DNA from 3 places in the Heliomicrobium undosum genome. Region 1 is predicted to be linked to each of the others. Evidence: riboswitches for the same ligand, from Rfam matches in the RefSeq annotation. Region 1 holds a riboswitch; each other region holds the start of a gene.
The links. A riboswitch is a leader RNA that binds a small molecule or an ion and turns the genes downstream of it on or off. The one in region 1 is predicted to bind lysine.
Positions count from the first base shown of each region.

Region 2: it holds a riboswitch for lysine, as region 1 does, so the genes downstream of both, lysA (diaminopimelate decarboxylase) here and GTO91_RS15320 (amino acid permease) in region 1, are expected to answer to the same signal.
Region 3: it holds a riboswitch for lysine, as region 1 does, so the genes downstream of both, dapB (4-hydroxy-tetrahydrodipicolinate reductase) here and GTO91_RS15320 (amino acid permease) in region 1, are expected to answer to the same signal.

Region 1 covers NZ_WXEY01000025.1:9,325-13,505, forward strand. Annotated here, with positions in the region: gene GTO91_RS15315 (RNA degradosome polyphosphate kinase) at 1-846, opposite strand, end outside; lysine riboswitch at 1,232-1,407, shown strand; gene GTO91_RS15320 (amino acid permease) at 1,483-2,922, shown strand; gene GTO91_RS17870 (hypothetical protein) at 3,449-4,156, shown strand; partial or broken gene GTO91_RS18810 (hypothetical protein) at 4,141-4,181, shown strand, end outside.
Region 2 covers NZ_WXEY01000001.1:85,049-89,229, forward strand. Annotated here, with positions in the region: gene GTO91_RS00385 (CBS domain-containing protein) at 1-486, opposite strand, end outside; gene lysA (diaminopimelate decarboxylase) at 881-2,194, opposite strand; lysine riboswitch at 2,353-2,576, opposite strand; gene GTO91_RS00395 (MBL fold metallo-hydrolase) at 2,700-3,548, opposite strand; gene GTO91_RS00400 (hybrid sensor histidine kinase/response regulator) at 3,729-4,181, opposite strand, start outside.
Region 3 covers NZ_WXEY01000026.1:14,633-18,813, reverse strand. Annotated here, with positions in the region: gene dpsA (dipicolinate synthase subunit DpsA) at 1-667, opposite strand, end outside; gene dapB (4-hydroxy-tetrahydrodipicolinate reductase) at 774-1,577, opposite strand; lysine riboswitch at 1,682-1,865, opposite strand; gene GTO91_RS15600 (YlmC/YmxH family sporulation protein) at 1,939-2,211, opposite strand; gene GTO91_RS15595 (M16 family metallopeptidase) at 2,326-3,591, opposite strand; gene GTO91_RS15590 (D-alanyl-D-alanine carboxypeptidase family protein) at 3,764-4,181, opposite strand, start outside.

The DNA.
Region 1 (4,181 bases):
GAGGCGCACCTCGGCGCCCCACTTCCGTTTCTGCAGTTCCTTTTCGATGGCTTCCAGGAGATCCTCAGCGCCCTCCTCGTCGACGGTCAGGTCGGCGTTACGGGTGATCCGAAATGTCGAGGCGTCGAGGATATGGTTGCCCCGGAACAGCACCTCCAACTGGCTCTTGATCACGTCCTCCAGAAAAACGAAAGCTTCGCCTCCCGTGCAGGGAACCTCAATAAAGCGAGGCAGCACCGAGGGCACCTGGACGACGGCAAACAGTTGCCGTTTGACGGCCAGGTTGTTTTCCGGCTCCAAAAAGACGGCGATGTTGAGGCTCTTGTTGGCCAGCAGCGGAAAGGGCCGGCTCTGGTCGACGGCCAGCGGCGTCAAGACAGGGTAGATGACCTGTTCAAAATAGTTCTCCACAAAGGACTTCTGGCTGCGGTTCAATTCGTCGCACCGCAAGAAGCGGATCCCTTTGGCCTCCAATTCCGGCAGGAGGTTGTTCATCAGGTGGGCGTACTGATCCTGCACCATGCGGTGGGTACGTTCGGCGATCAACTTCAACTGCGCCGCCGGCGTCAAGCCGGAAGGATCGCGCTTCAACAAACCCGCCTCTTTTTGATCCTGCACGCCGGCGACGCGCACCATGAAGAACTCGTCCAGGTTGGAACTGACGATCGCCAGAAATTTCAAACGTTCCAGCAAGGGATTGGTCCTGTCAAGGGCCTCCTCCAACACGCGCTGGTTGAACTCAAGCCAACTCAATTCCCGGTTGATGTAGTACTCGGAACGGTTGAAGGACTTCCGCTCCGGCGTTTTGTCAAGGCTTGGCCCGTTGGCATTTGGTTCGGCTTCCATGCTTTTTTGGCACATCCTTTATCTCTCTCCACATCAATGATTCAGCGTCCGGGTCTATTCACGCGGCTGATCATATTTCTATGATACCTGAAAGAACACCGGCATCGCTATATGATTCGAACTGAAAAAAGCGCTACCCTTGATTTCCTTCATGCCATAACTGACGTGATATTCCAATATGGCGGAAAACTCGACGATTCGGAGGGGCATTGTCATGTATCATGTCGAGTATACTGGAAAAAGCCCCTTCCGATGGGACGTTTGCCGCAATCTTAGTAGAAAATTAACAATCTTAACAACCCTCATATTTATTCATTTTCACTGCATGTATATTCTTATTGACACTATCGTTGCTTTGTATTAAATTTTGTACATGACAAATGAACATCCCGATAGAGGCGCGGAAAACGAAAAGTACAGTCAGAGAGCTTGCCGGGCGATGACCAGACTGGAAAGGCGTTTCCGCCGAAGTGACCGTCCTTGCGGAGAAGGACCGTTGCTGGGCATGTCTTGAACAGGGGCATGACTGTCACCCTCCGGGGGTGGAGCGCTATCGCCAGACCGTGACAGGGATTTTTGCGGGAATGGTTGTGATAGCGTTCACAACCATTTTTTATTGTAAATGGAGGAAGACCAATGACAACGCCTACCTTGAATCCGGAACAGTTAATCCCAGAGAAAAAAGGCCTCCGCCGCGACATGAAGTCCCGCCACCTGATGATGATCTCTGTCGGCGGCACCATCGGCACCGGTCTCTTCCTCGGCTCGGGCCAGACGATTCATCAAGCCGGTCCCTTCGGCGCTATCCTGGCCTACGCCGCCGGCGGGTTGATCATGTTCCTCGTCCTGCTCTGTCTGGCCGAACTCGCCGTGGCCATGCCGGTTGCCGGCTCCTTCCAGAGCTACGCATCCCGCTTCATCTCCCCCGCCGCCGGTTACACCACCGGCTGGCTCTACTGGGTCAACTGGGCGCTCTGCATCGCCGCCGACTTCACCGCCGCCGGCATCATCATGCACAACTGGTTTCCCCAGGTGGACGTATACATCTGGTGCGCCGTCTTCGCCGTCTCCCTGGCGCTCTTAAACCTGATTTCCGTCAAGGCCTACGGCGAAGCGGAATTCTGGTTCGCCAGCATCAAAGTGGTCGCCATCGTCGGTTTCATCATCGCCGGCGCCGGCCTGATCTTCGGCTTTACCGGCCATGAGGGGGCCATCGGCCTCTCCAACTTCAGCACCGGCGACGGAGGGCTCTTCCCCAACGGCTTTCATGCCGTCTTCCTAACGATGATCGCCGTCGTTTACTCCTTCCAAGGCGCCGAACTGGTGGGTATTGCCGCCGGCGAGTGTGAAGAGCCCGGCAAACACGTCCCCCGGGTCATCCGCGGCATCAGCCTGCGCATCATCATCTTCTATGTCCTCGCCGTCACCGTCCTGGCCGGCACGATCCCCTGGACCGAGGCGGGTGTGCAGGAGAGCCCCTTTGCCACCGTCTTCGGCCGCATCGGCATCCCCTTCGCCCAGAATGTGATGAGCTTTGTCGTCCTCACGTCGGCGCTTTCGGCGGGCAACTCAGCCCTCTACGCCTGCTCGCGCCTGCTCTGGTCGATGGCCAAAGAGAAACAGGCGCCCTCCTGGCTCGGTCGCCTCAACAGCCGGGGCGTTCCCTTCTACGGCGTTCTCTTTACCCTGGCGCTGGCCTGCCTGTCCCTCTTGACGGAGGCCTACGCCGCCGACACGGTCTACCTCTGGCTCATGTCCAGCACCGGCCTCACCGGCTGCCTGATCTGGATCATCATCGCCTGGTGCCAGGTCAATTTCCGCCGCGAATACACCCGTCTCGGCGGATCGGCCGGTCAACTGGCCTTCCGCACGCCCCTCTACCCGCTCGTGCCCATCCTGGCGGCAATCCTGAACATCGGCGTCATCGTCAGCCTCTATTTTGACCCGTCACAGCAGATCGTCCTCTATGCCGGCATCCCGGTCCTGCTGCTCATTTATGGGAGCTACTATGTATTCATCGGAAAAGGGCGGCCAGGATTGGCGTCGGCAGCGCAGACACAGGCGCAAACGGATTAACGTATCAGACAGGCGGCATCTTTCCCTCTCATTTACCCACAGTGTTATCCACAGCCCTTTGATATGTATCGCACAACCTTTTATCACCCCAGAGATCTTATACCAAAGATCAACGGGGTTTTTCTTTTTTCGCCATTTATGTCTGTCGAAAAACATCATGTGGATAACCGCCGACCCATCACCCTGTGGATAATGGGGATAAAACCGTGGGTAACCCGGAAACAGGGCTTTTTTTACGAAATTGCTGTGGATAACTTTATAAAGCTTCGCCGCCTCGTTTGTAACCATTTATTTCCTTTTTCACTACATTATCACTATAGACTCCTATGCCGCTGTGCGGTTTCGGCAATTTGCCTTTTATCTGTCGCCTTCATTCCCAACGCGGCGTTTTCACACACTTTGTGGACTTTTCAACGCATTCCTGCCATTCCCGCGACGCCGTTCCCGGCGAATCCTGCCGTGAGTTCGGTGACTAACTGATGCTCCGTAAAAAAACCGCTTTCTCACCGCCCCCAGAATGTCAGCGATGGAAGCAGCCGCAATGCTCGTCGCATTGGGGTGGATGAGCCTATCACTGAGCGCGCCGATGGCTGACCCCGATTTTTTCTGGCATCTCCAGGCAGGACGGTGGATCCTGGGCAATGGTCAGATTCCGCGAACCGATCCCTTCTCCTTCACCATGAACGGCCAGCCCTGGATCGCCCATGAATGGCTCTTTGAGATGATCCTGTCAGCGGTGGAACGCTTTTTTGGTTACACCGGTGTAGTCGGTCTTGGGATCGTCCTTTACGCCCTTTTTCTCACCCTGTTGACGCGCTGGTTGCTACGCGCTGCGCCTGGCGCCGGCGACGGCATACGCTGCCTGGCGATCCTGGCGATTACCTTCAGCCTTACCCCATTTTGGAGCCTACGGCCGCAGTTGTTCTGTTTCGTCCTGCTGACCGCCTTTCTCCTTTTCTATGCCCTGAGGACGCTGTCGCCGGATTTTCACCAGCCCTATGAGAAATACATCCTGGGCGGGTGGATCCTGATGTTTCTTGCCGCCGCCGCATGCCGGAGCTTGCCGGCTCCCAGTCCGTCCTCTTTCGAAGAGCAGACGACATCAGCGACAGGGAAAACAGCCGGTGACGAGGAGGTTGCATCACCATGCCGCCAACCCTCTCCGTCGTCATCCCCGCGTACAATGAAGAAGGACGTCTCGGTCCCACCCTCGCATCGGTGCAGGCCTGCCTAGACGTCCTCTCTCCCGACTATGAAAT
Region 2 (4,181 bases), on a different contig from region 1:
GGCATCGCGCTCGGTAGTGGTGGAAAACATGAGTCCGCCCGTGTCTTCGTAGATGCCCAGGGCGAGCACCGTCGCTTCAAAGGGTGTGAGCCGGCAGTGGCGGCGACGCAGGATCTCGACGAGGATTGTCGTGACGGCGCCCACATCCTCGCGCACCAGTTGCGACGCCGGCGTATCGTCGGCGCCGGCGGGATGGTGGTCATAGATGTGCACATCCACATCCGGCTTTTGCGTCAACTGTCCCAGCGGCCCCACCCGGGAGGCCATCTTCGTGTCGACAAGGATGACCCTTTTCACCTGTTGGGCCGGGATGTCCTTGATCGTCTTGAACCCCAAAGTATCTTTATGCAGCGCCATGAACTCCTGTACATTGGCGCTCAACTTGCCTGCGAGGACCGGGATCGCCCGGGGATAGAGCTTGGAGGCGGCGAAAGACGCGGCCAGGCCGTCGAAATCGGTATTGTTGTGTGTGAGGATGATCTCCACCGTTGGCCGCCTCCCCGCGCATTTCATAACGTACATTATAGCATAGGAACTTTGATTTTTTCCACTTCTTGCCCTTTATGCCGGGATGGAGACAGTGAAGAAAAAGAGAAAAGAAAAACGGCGGCATCGGCGCCACCGTTTTCACTTCACTTTTTCTCATTCTACATAGGGCTATATATGATTCGATTACCGGCCGCTTTTTTCGGGCGTGGTGTCAGCGGCATCGTCGGTTCCCGGGCGTACCGCTTGGGGATTCTGGGACTGATTCATGGATTCAATCATCAACTCGTAGAACTTTTCCGACATGTGCTTCACCACCTTTCGTTGGCACCCGTCAATGAGGCGGACGGTCAGTTACCGATGATGTCATCAGTAACTGTCAGTACTTTTTACTTTACCGTTGCAGGTACGGGGGAATCCGGTCATTGCGGATCAGGTCGTCGAGGCTCTCCCGTTCGACAACCACCGCCGCCTTGCCATCGCGGGCGAAGACCACGGCAGGACGGCCAATGCGGTTGTAGTTCATGGACATGGTGTAGTTGTAAGCGCCGGTGCAGGAGACGGCGAGGATATCGCCGGACTCGACTTTGGGCAGGGACACGTCCCAGAGGAGCATGTCGCCGGATTCGCAGCACTTACCGGTGACGGAGACGACCTCTTCGGCCTCCTGGGTGGCCTTGTTGGCCAGCATCGACTCATAGCGGGAGCCGTAGAGCGCCGGACGGGGGTTGTCGGTCATGCCGCCGTCGACGGCAACATACTTGCGGACGCCGATAATCTCCTTGACGGAGCCGACGGTGTAGAGGGTCGTGCCCGCCGTGGCGACGATGGATCGGCCCGGCTCGACAAGGACCTTCGGCGTGGGCAGGCTGCGCTTTTCGGCCTCCAGCGCGACAGCGGAGAGCACGATGCGGGCGTATTCGGCCACATCGCCAGGGGTGTCGGCCTCAGTGTAGCGGATGCCGAAGCCGCCGCCCAGGTTGAGGATAGCGGTCTGAGCGCCTGTTTCCCGGCGGATTTCGTCGATGAAGGTCATCATCACCTCAGCGGCGTAGCTGAAGGATTCCAACTCGAAGATCTGGGAGCCGATGTGGCAGTGGAGGCCGTCATAGATCAGATTGCCGCGCTCCAGGACGGCTTTCACGCCGGCAAGGGCCTGGCCGGTGGGCAGGGTGAAACCGAATTTGGAATCGATCTGGCCGGTGCGGACGAACTCGTGGGTATGGCAATCGATGCCGGGGGTGATGCGCAGAAGCACCCGCACCCGGGCGTCCATCTCGCCGGCGATGGCGTTCAGCAGATCGGCTTCATAGAGGTTGTCGACGACGATGTGGCCGACACCGTATTCGATTGCCTGCCGCAGTTCAGCCGGCGTCTTGTTGTTGCCGTGAAAATAGACCTTCTCCATGGGAAAGCCAGCGCGGCGGGCCGTATACAGTTCGCCGCCGGAGACCACATCGAGCCCCAGCCCTTCCTGCTCAACGAGGCGACACATGGCCATATTCATGAATGCTTTCGAGGCAAAGAGCACCTCGCCGGCGCCGGAGGCGCTGAAGGCCTGATGGTACTTCCGGCAGTTTTCCCGCAGTTGGGCTTCATCCATGACATACAAGGGGCTGCCGAACTCCTTGATCAAGTCTGTGGCATCACAGCCTCCGATGGCCAAATTACCCCGCTCGTTGATGGCAGCAGTTCCATGTAGTTTCAATGTTGCCGACTCCCCTCATCACAATGTGCTTAATTTCTTTATATGGGCGATTGTAATTTATTGGCATTTGTTCAGGGCAAAACAAAAACCGCCGGGGTCATTCCCGGCGGCGGTTTTTGTCAACGCCTGCGAATGCCTCTCTCCGATTCCCAATCATCTCGTAAGATAGCGCTCCACCGTGAAACCTTCGTCATCCAGCATAATACGCCGATTCAGAAGTGGGAATGTTCCAACGGTGACAGTCCTGCAGTTGTTCACTGCAGACCCAGCCCAGGTGTGGCAAATCTGGACTTCGGCGGCGATCCCTTTCCCTCCGGTGCACTGTCCATGCCGTTGGACCTTCCCGGAGTTACTTTTGATCAACCGCGCCTCTACCTCACCTTGTCGAAGATGAGGCATCTATGAACTTGTGGTGAACTTGAACCCATCTTAGCATGCGCTAAAAAGGCTGTCAAGGCGTTAGAATCTTCCTCCGCCCCTGTTCCCGGCTTCGCTGCCGGACGCGCTACAGGCTGATCGTCATCCCTTCCCGCGCCGCCAGGCAATCGGGATAGGCTGCCTTCGCCAGTTCTTCGATCCGCTGCATATCGGCGTCGGTTCGTTCAACGGCATGGTGGAAGAGGATCAAGGTCTTGGCCCCGGCGGCCTGCACTAGTTTGACACCTTCTTGCCAGGTTGAATGCCCCCAGCCCTTCCGAGACGATTGCGCCCCTTCACCGTTGTATTCCTCATCGGTGTAACAGGCGTCGTAGATGACCAAGTCAGCGCCGGCGATGAAATCTTTCAGCACCGGGTCTACCCAGGCGTAGTGTTCCGTGTCGCTCAGATAACAGCAGGAACGGCCGCCCTGCTCAATCCGGTAAGCGAGGCAGCCATCCGGGTGGTTGGTCAAGACCGTCCGCACGGTGATTCCATCGCTGAATTCAAGAACTTCGCCGCCGGACAGGTCGTGAAAATCGAGTCGCGCCCCCATAGTGTCCAAGAGGACAGGAAAGTAAGGGGGCTGCATCTGCCCCCGGAACAGTTCAGCAAAGATGCGTCCCAACTTTGCCTGCCCGTAGAGGGCGAAGCGGTTTTGGTCAGCGAAAGCAGGCCCAAAGAAAGGAAATCCCTGGATGTGATCCCAGTGGATGTGGGAGATGAGAAAGGCGCCCTGGATCGGTCTGCTGTTGTTTTTGCTCAAGGCCTGTCCCAAGTGGTAGAGACCGGATCCCGCATCGATGATAAAGTCGCGCTCACCGATCCGCACCTGGACGCAGGAGGTGTTGCCGCCGTATTGAGTCGTCAGTGGTCCCGGCACGGGCAAGGAACCTCTTACCCCCCAAAAGGTCACATCAAAGCGTAGATGGGACAAACGTTTTCCCTCCTGGAGCAAAGTGCAAGGCCTCGTGTTCCGATCCACCCCACTATGCTCAATTGGCTGTTATCCAGCCTTTCCTGCCGTCTACTAGACTTTACGACGAAAAAGCCTGATTCCCTCCTGCCCTCAACCAATTTTGCGATAACTCGTTACAACAACCGCAGCCCGCCGCAATCAGTCGCGGCGTACGGGATCGTCTTTTTCAGCAACCCACTTCCTGAGAATCTCCTTCAAGGCGTCCCGGTTGATCGGCTTGCTGATGTAATCATCCATCCCCGCAGCGATGCAACGTTCCCGGTCTCCCTGCATGGCATTGGCGGTCATGGCGATGATGGGCGTCGCCGGCCCGCCGGCAGACTGAGCAGCGCGGATCATCTGTGTCGCTTCAAATCCATCCATCTCCGGCATCTGGCAATCCATCAACACCAGGGCATACTTGCCGGTGGCGCAGGCCTCCACCGCTTCGCGGCCATTGCCGACGGCGTCGGCCTCGAAGCCGAATTTTTTCAGCAACAAGAGGGCCAGGCGCTGGTTGGCGTGATTGTCTTCCGCCAGCAGGATACGCGGTTGCGGCCCCTCGACGGGCGACGCCGGCGTTGACGGCGATGGTGATGGTGTTATCGGCGC
Region 3 (4,181 bases), on a different contig from region 1:
AGGCCGGGACGGTGTTGAAGACGATATCTGTCTTCGCCAGGAGGTTGGCCAGCGCCGATAAAGGCTCGGCGGCGGCGCCCATCTCCCATGCTCTGGCCCGGTGTCCTCCATCGCGGGTAACGACGGTCACCCGTGATCCCATAGCCTGTAAGAGACGGGTCAGGGTGAGGCCCAACCGGCCGAAGCCGAGCACCATGCTGCAGCTGCCGTGGATCGTGATCGGCAGTTTCTCCATGGCGATCTGCAGGGCGCCCTCTGCGGAGGGCACCGAGTTCAGGATCGCCACCTCGTCCAGTTCAGCCACTTCAATCAGGGAGAGGCCGCAGGACTGGGCCATCTGGCGCAGGATGGGCCGGGCCACCCCGACGAAGAGGGGGACGCCGGGCGCCAGCAAGGCCATGTGAGCCGCCTCCAGGCGAAGGGGTTGATGATGGAGCGGCGCGTAGACGCGTCCTTCAAGGTCAACGCCCGGCATGGGCAGAAGGAGCGCCGCTTTTCCCGCCAGGGCCTTCGGGATGTCTTCCACGATCCGCACCCGTTCCGTTTCCTCCATAGGCAAACCGATCACATCGACCGTCGCGCCCCGCTCAGCCAAGCGGCGTACGAGGATCTGATCCCGCGCGTCCCCTCCTATCACCGCCAAAGGGATTCCTTGAAGGGTCGTCATGGGTGTTCAAAACCTCCTCCACCATAAACAGTGAAACTCTTTTTAATATATGAGGCAACCCGCTGAGAGGTGTGCAGAATGTGATTGTCAAAGAGCGTTGTAATGCTTAAAAGATGATCTTGTCGAGCCCGTAGATCAGGCCTTTGTAGGCGCCGATCCGGTGGATGGCCTCCAAAACGCCGGGCATGAAGGATTCACGGCTGATCGAATCGTGGCGGATCGACAAGGTCTGACCCAGAGCGCCGAAGATGACCTCCTGGTGGGCCACCAGACCCGGCAGGCGGACGCTGTGGATCCGCATCCCATCGAATTCGCCGCCACGGGAACCGGCGATTTTTTCTTCCTCCTCCGGATGCCCTTGCCGGATCGCCCGCCGTTCTTCCCGGATCAACTCTGCTGTCTTAATGGCCGTTCCGGACGGCGCATCCAACTTCTGATCGTGGTGGTATTCGATGATCTCCACATTGGGGAAGAAGCGGGCCGCGTCACGGGCGAAGCGCATCATCAGCAACGCGCCGATAGCGAAATTGGGCGCGATCAGGCATCCGATCTCTTTGGCGGCGGCCCACTCGGCGATCTCTTCCATGTCTTTTGCCGATAGGCCTGTCGTCCCGACGACGGGCGCCACGCCAGCCATCAGGGCGATGCGGACGTTTTCCATGACCGATGCCGGGCTGGTGAAGTCCACCATCACCTGTGGCTGTGTCTCCGTAATCGCCGCAGCCAGATCGCCCTGCAGCAAGACCCCGCAGGCCGGCAGACCGGCCAAGACGGCGGCGTCCTCTCCGACACCGTTGTGATCGACGGCGGCGACCAGTTCCAATGTGTTGTCTCCCAGGACCGCTTTGATTACCTCTCGGCCCACTTTCCCCCTGGCGCCGCTGACCAGGACTCTAATCCTCTCTGACATGGCCCATCCCCCATAAAAAGAAATACAAAAAGGGAACACCGCATGGAGTTCAGGCGGTGCCCCCAAAAAATAACATTCGGAAGCTGGATTCCACCGTCCCCGTACGATTGGATAGCGCTCCATCCGGTCGAATCACCAGATGGCAGTTCCGAACATCTTATGCCCGGCCCCAGTCTGTGAGCAATACGGTTGCTCCAAACTTCGGCGGTTGCCCCTTTCCCTCCGGTATCATCGTCCACCGTCGGACTCCTCCAGGTACTCTTGACAGACCGCGCCTCTACCTCTCCACTGGGAGGTATATTCAGTTGATTAGGTTGATGGTATCACGGGACATCCCCGAACGTCAACAGTGAAAGAACAGTTAAAAGGAAAAACGTCGGGACGTTCGCCGGTAGGTATCGTCCAGTTCCATGATGACCACCTCAGCGCCCACCTTGACGATCGCGTCCCACGGAATGATCAGCGGTTCACGGTCAGACCAAAAGCCGCCAAAGTTGCCTCGTGGCGGCAGAATGATGGCGTCGATCTCGCCGCTCGACTCGTCGATGATCAGATCCGAATCTCCGACGGCGCCGAGACGCTCGCCTGTTGTCAGATTGACGATCTCCTTGCCCACCAACTCGCTGAGACGCATCGGCGCCCCCCCTCCTTGTCCCCCTTACCCCACTATACGCGCCGATTCCAGAAAATAGAAGCAAGAAGGGAACGAGATACGAGGAGCGGAGAAGGAATCAGCGGAGAAGCGTTTTTACCAGCCCGTTTTTTGCAGCAGCTCGGACAGTTCTACCGCCAGCGGCTTGGCGCCGACGACAGCGAGGGCGCATTGCTCCGGTGTCCAGAGATCGCGGGCAACCTTTGTCACATCGTCAAGGGTGACCGCATAGACCCGCTCGATCACCTCTTCCGGGGGGACGAAGCGGTTGTAGCAGACCTCCGACTTGCCGAGGCGCGTCATCCGCGAGTTGACGCTCTCCAGGCCGAGGTAGAGGCTCCCTTTGATCTGCTCCTGGGTCCTTCTCAATTCTTCGGGACGGATCCCCTCTTCACGGATGCGAGCCATTTCGCGCAGGGAGATTTCCATGACCTCTTCGGCGAAGTCTGGGCTTGTTCCGGCATAGAGGCCGAACATACCCGAGTCGGAAAAGGCCGAATGGAAGGAATAAACGGAGTAAGCCAGGCCGCGGTTCTCCCGGATCTCCTGGAACAGCCGGGACGAGGCGCCGCCGCCGATGACGTTGTTCAGGACGTGCATGGCGTAGATGTCGCGGTGCTCCTGGGACAGGCCCTGGGTGCCCAGGCAGATCTGGACCTGTTCCACATCCTTGTGCTGAAAAACGCTCTTATGCAGCATATCTGGCCGGGAGCGCCGATAGGTTTGCTTGGACGTTTCCATAGCGGCAAAATAGGCCTTTACCTTCTCCAGCGTCTTTTCCGGGTCGATGGAGCCGGCGATGGCGATGACAGTCCGGTCAGCTGAGTACTCCGACTGGAAGTGGCTGAGCAGGCGCTCTCGCTGCATCGCCTGGATTGATTCGACCGTTCCCAGGATCGAGCGCCCCAGAGCGCTGACCGGCCACATGGCATCGGACAGCAGATCATGGACCAACTCGTCGGGGGAGTCCTCATACATCTTGATCTCTTCAAGGATCACCCGGCGTTCTCGTTCGATGTCTTCCCCTTCAAAGCGGGAGTGAAAAAACATATCGGCCAGGACGTCAAGGGCCAGATCGAAATGATCGTCCAGGACTTTGGCGTGGTAGCAGGTGTATTCCTTCGATGTAAAGGCGTTCAGTTGACCGCCGACCGCTTCAAGCACTTCCGCCAGGTCCTTGGCCGTCCGCTTGTCCGTGCCTTTAAACAGCATGTGTTCGATAAAGTGAGATACACCCGTCAAGGCGGGCTCTTCGTCCCTCGATCCGGTAGCCACCCAGATGCCCAATGCCACGGAACGCACATGGGAGATCGGCTCCATCACAATCCGGACTCCGTTCGGCAACACTGTCTTGTGAACCATCTCTTTCCTCCTGAAGGCATCCAAGAAGCCCATTTACGGCGCCATCCCGCCCCTGGAAGGGGACGGGAGCTTTCGCTCAAGTACCCCGAAGTGTATCAGCCCGGCGACTCGCTGTCAACGGTTCGGCAGACGCTTCCAAAGGGTGATGAAAAAGACCGGGAGCTTTCCCGGTTTACCTCAACTGGTTAAAGCCGTATTCAAAGAGGCGCAGGCTGTCGCCGAAACGATCGTCCGAATGCAACACGACGGCGATCAACTGGCGGTTGTTTTTTGTGGCTGAGGCGACCAAGCAGGCGCCGGCCGCCCGTGTCGTGCCCGTTTTTACGCCGTCGGCAAAAGGGTACGACCAGAGCAAGGCGTTCGTGTTCTTAATCTCCTTCGGCCACCCTTGCCGGTTTTTCAACGTCGCACGGCGGCTTTTGACGGTGGCGGCAAACTCAGGAAGCAGCATCGCTTCACGGGCCACCACGGCCAGATCATAGGCGCTTGACCAGTGGTGCTTGTGGGGCAGTCCGTTGGTGTTGAAAAACTGGCTCGATCGTCCGCCCATGATGCGCGATTTGGCTGTCATCCACAGGGTGAAAAACTCC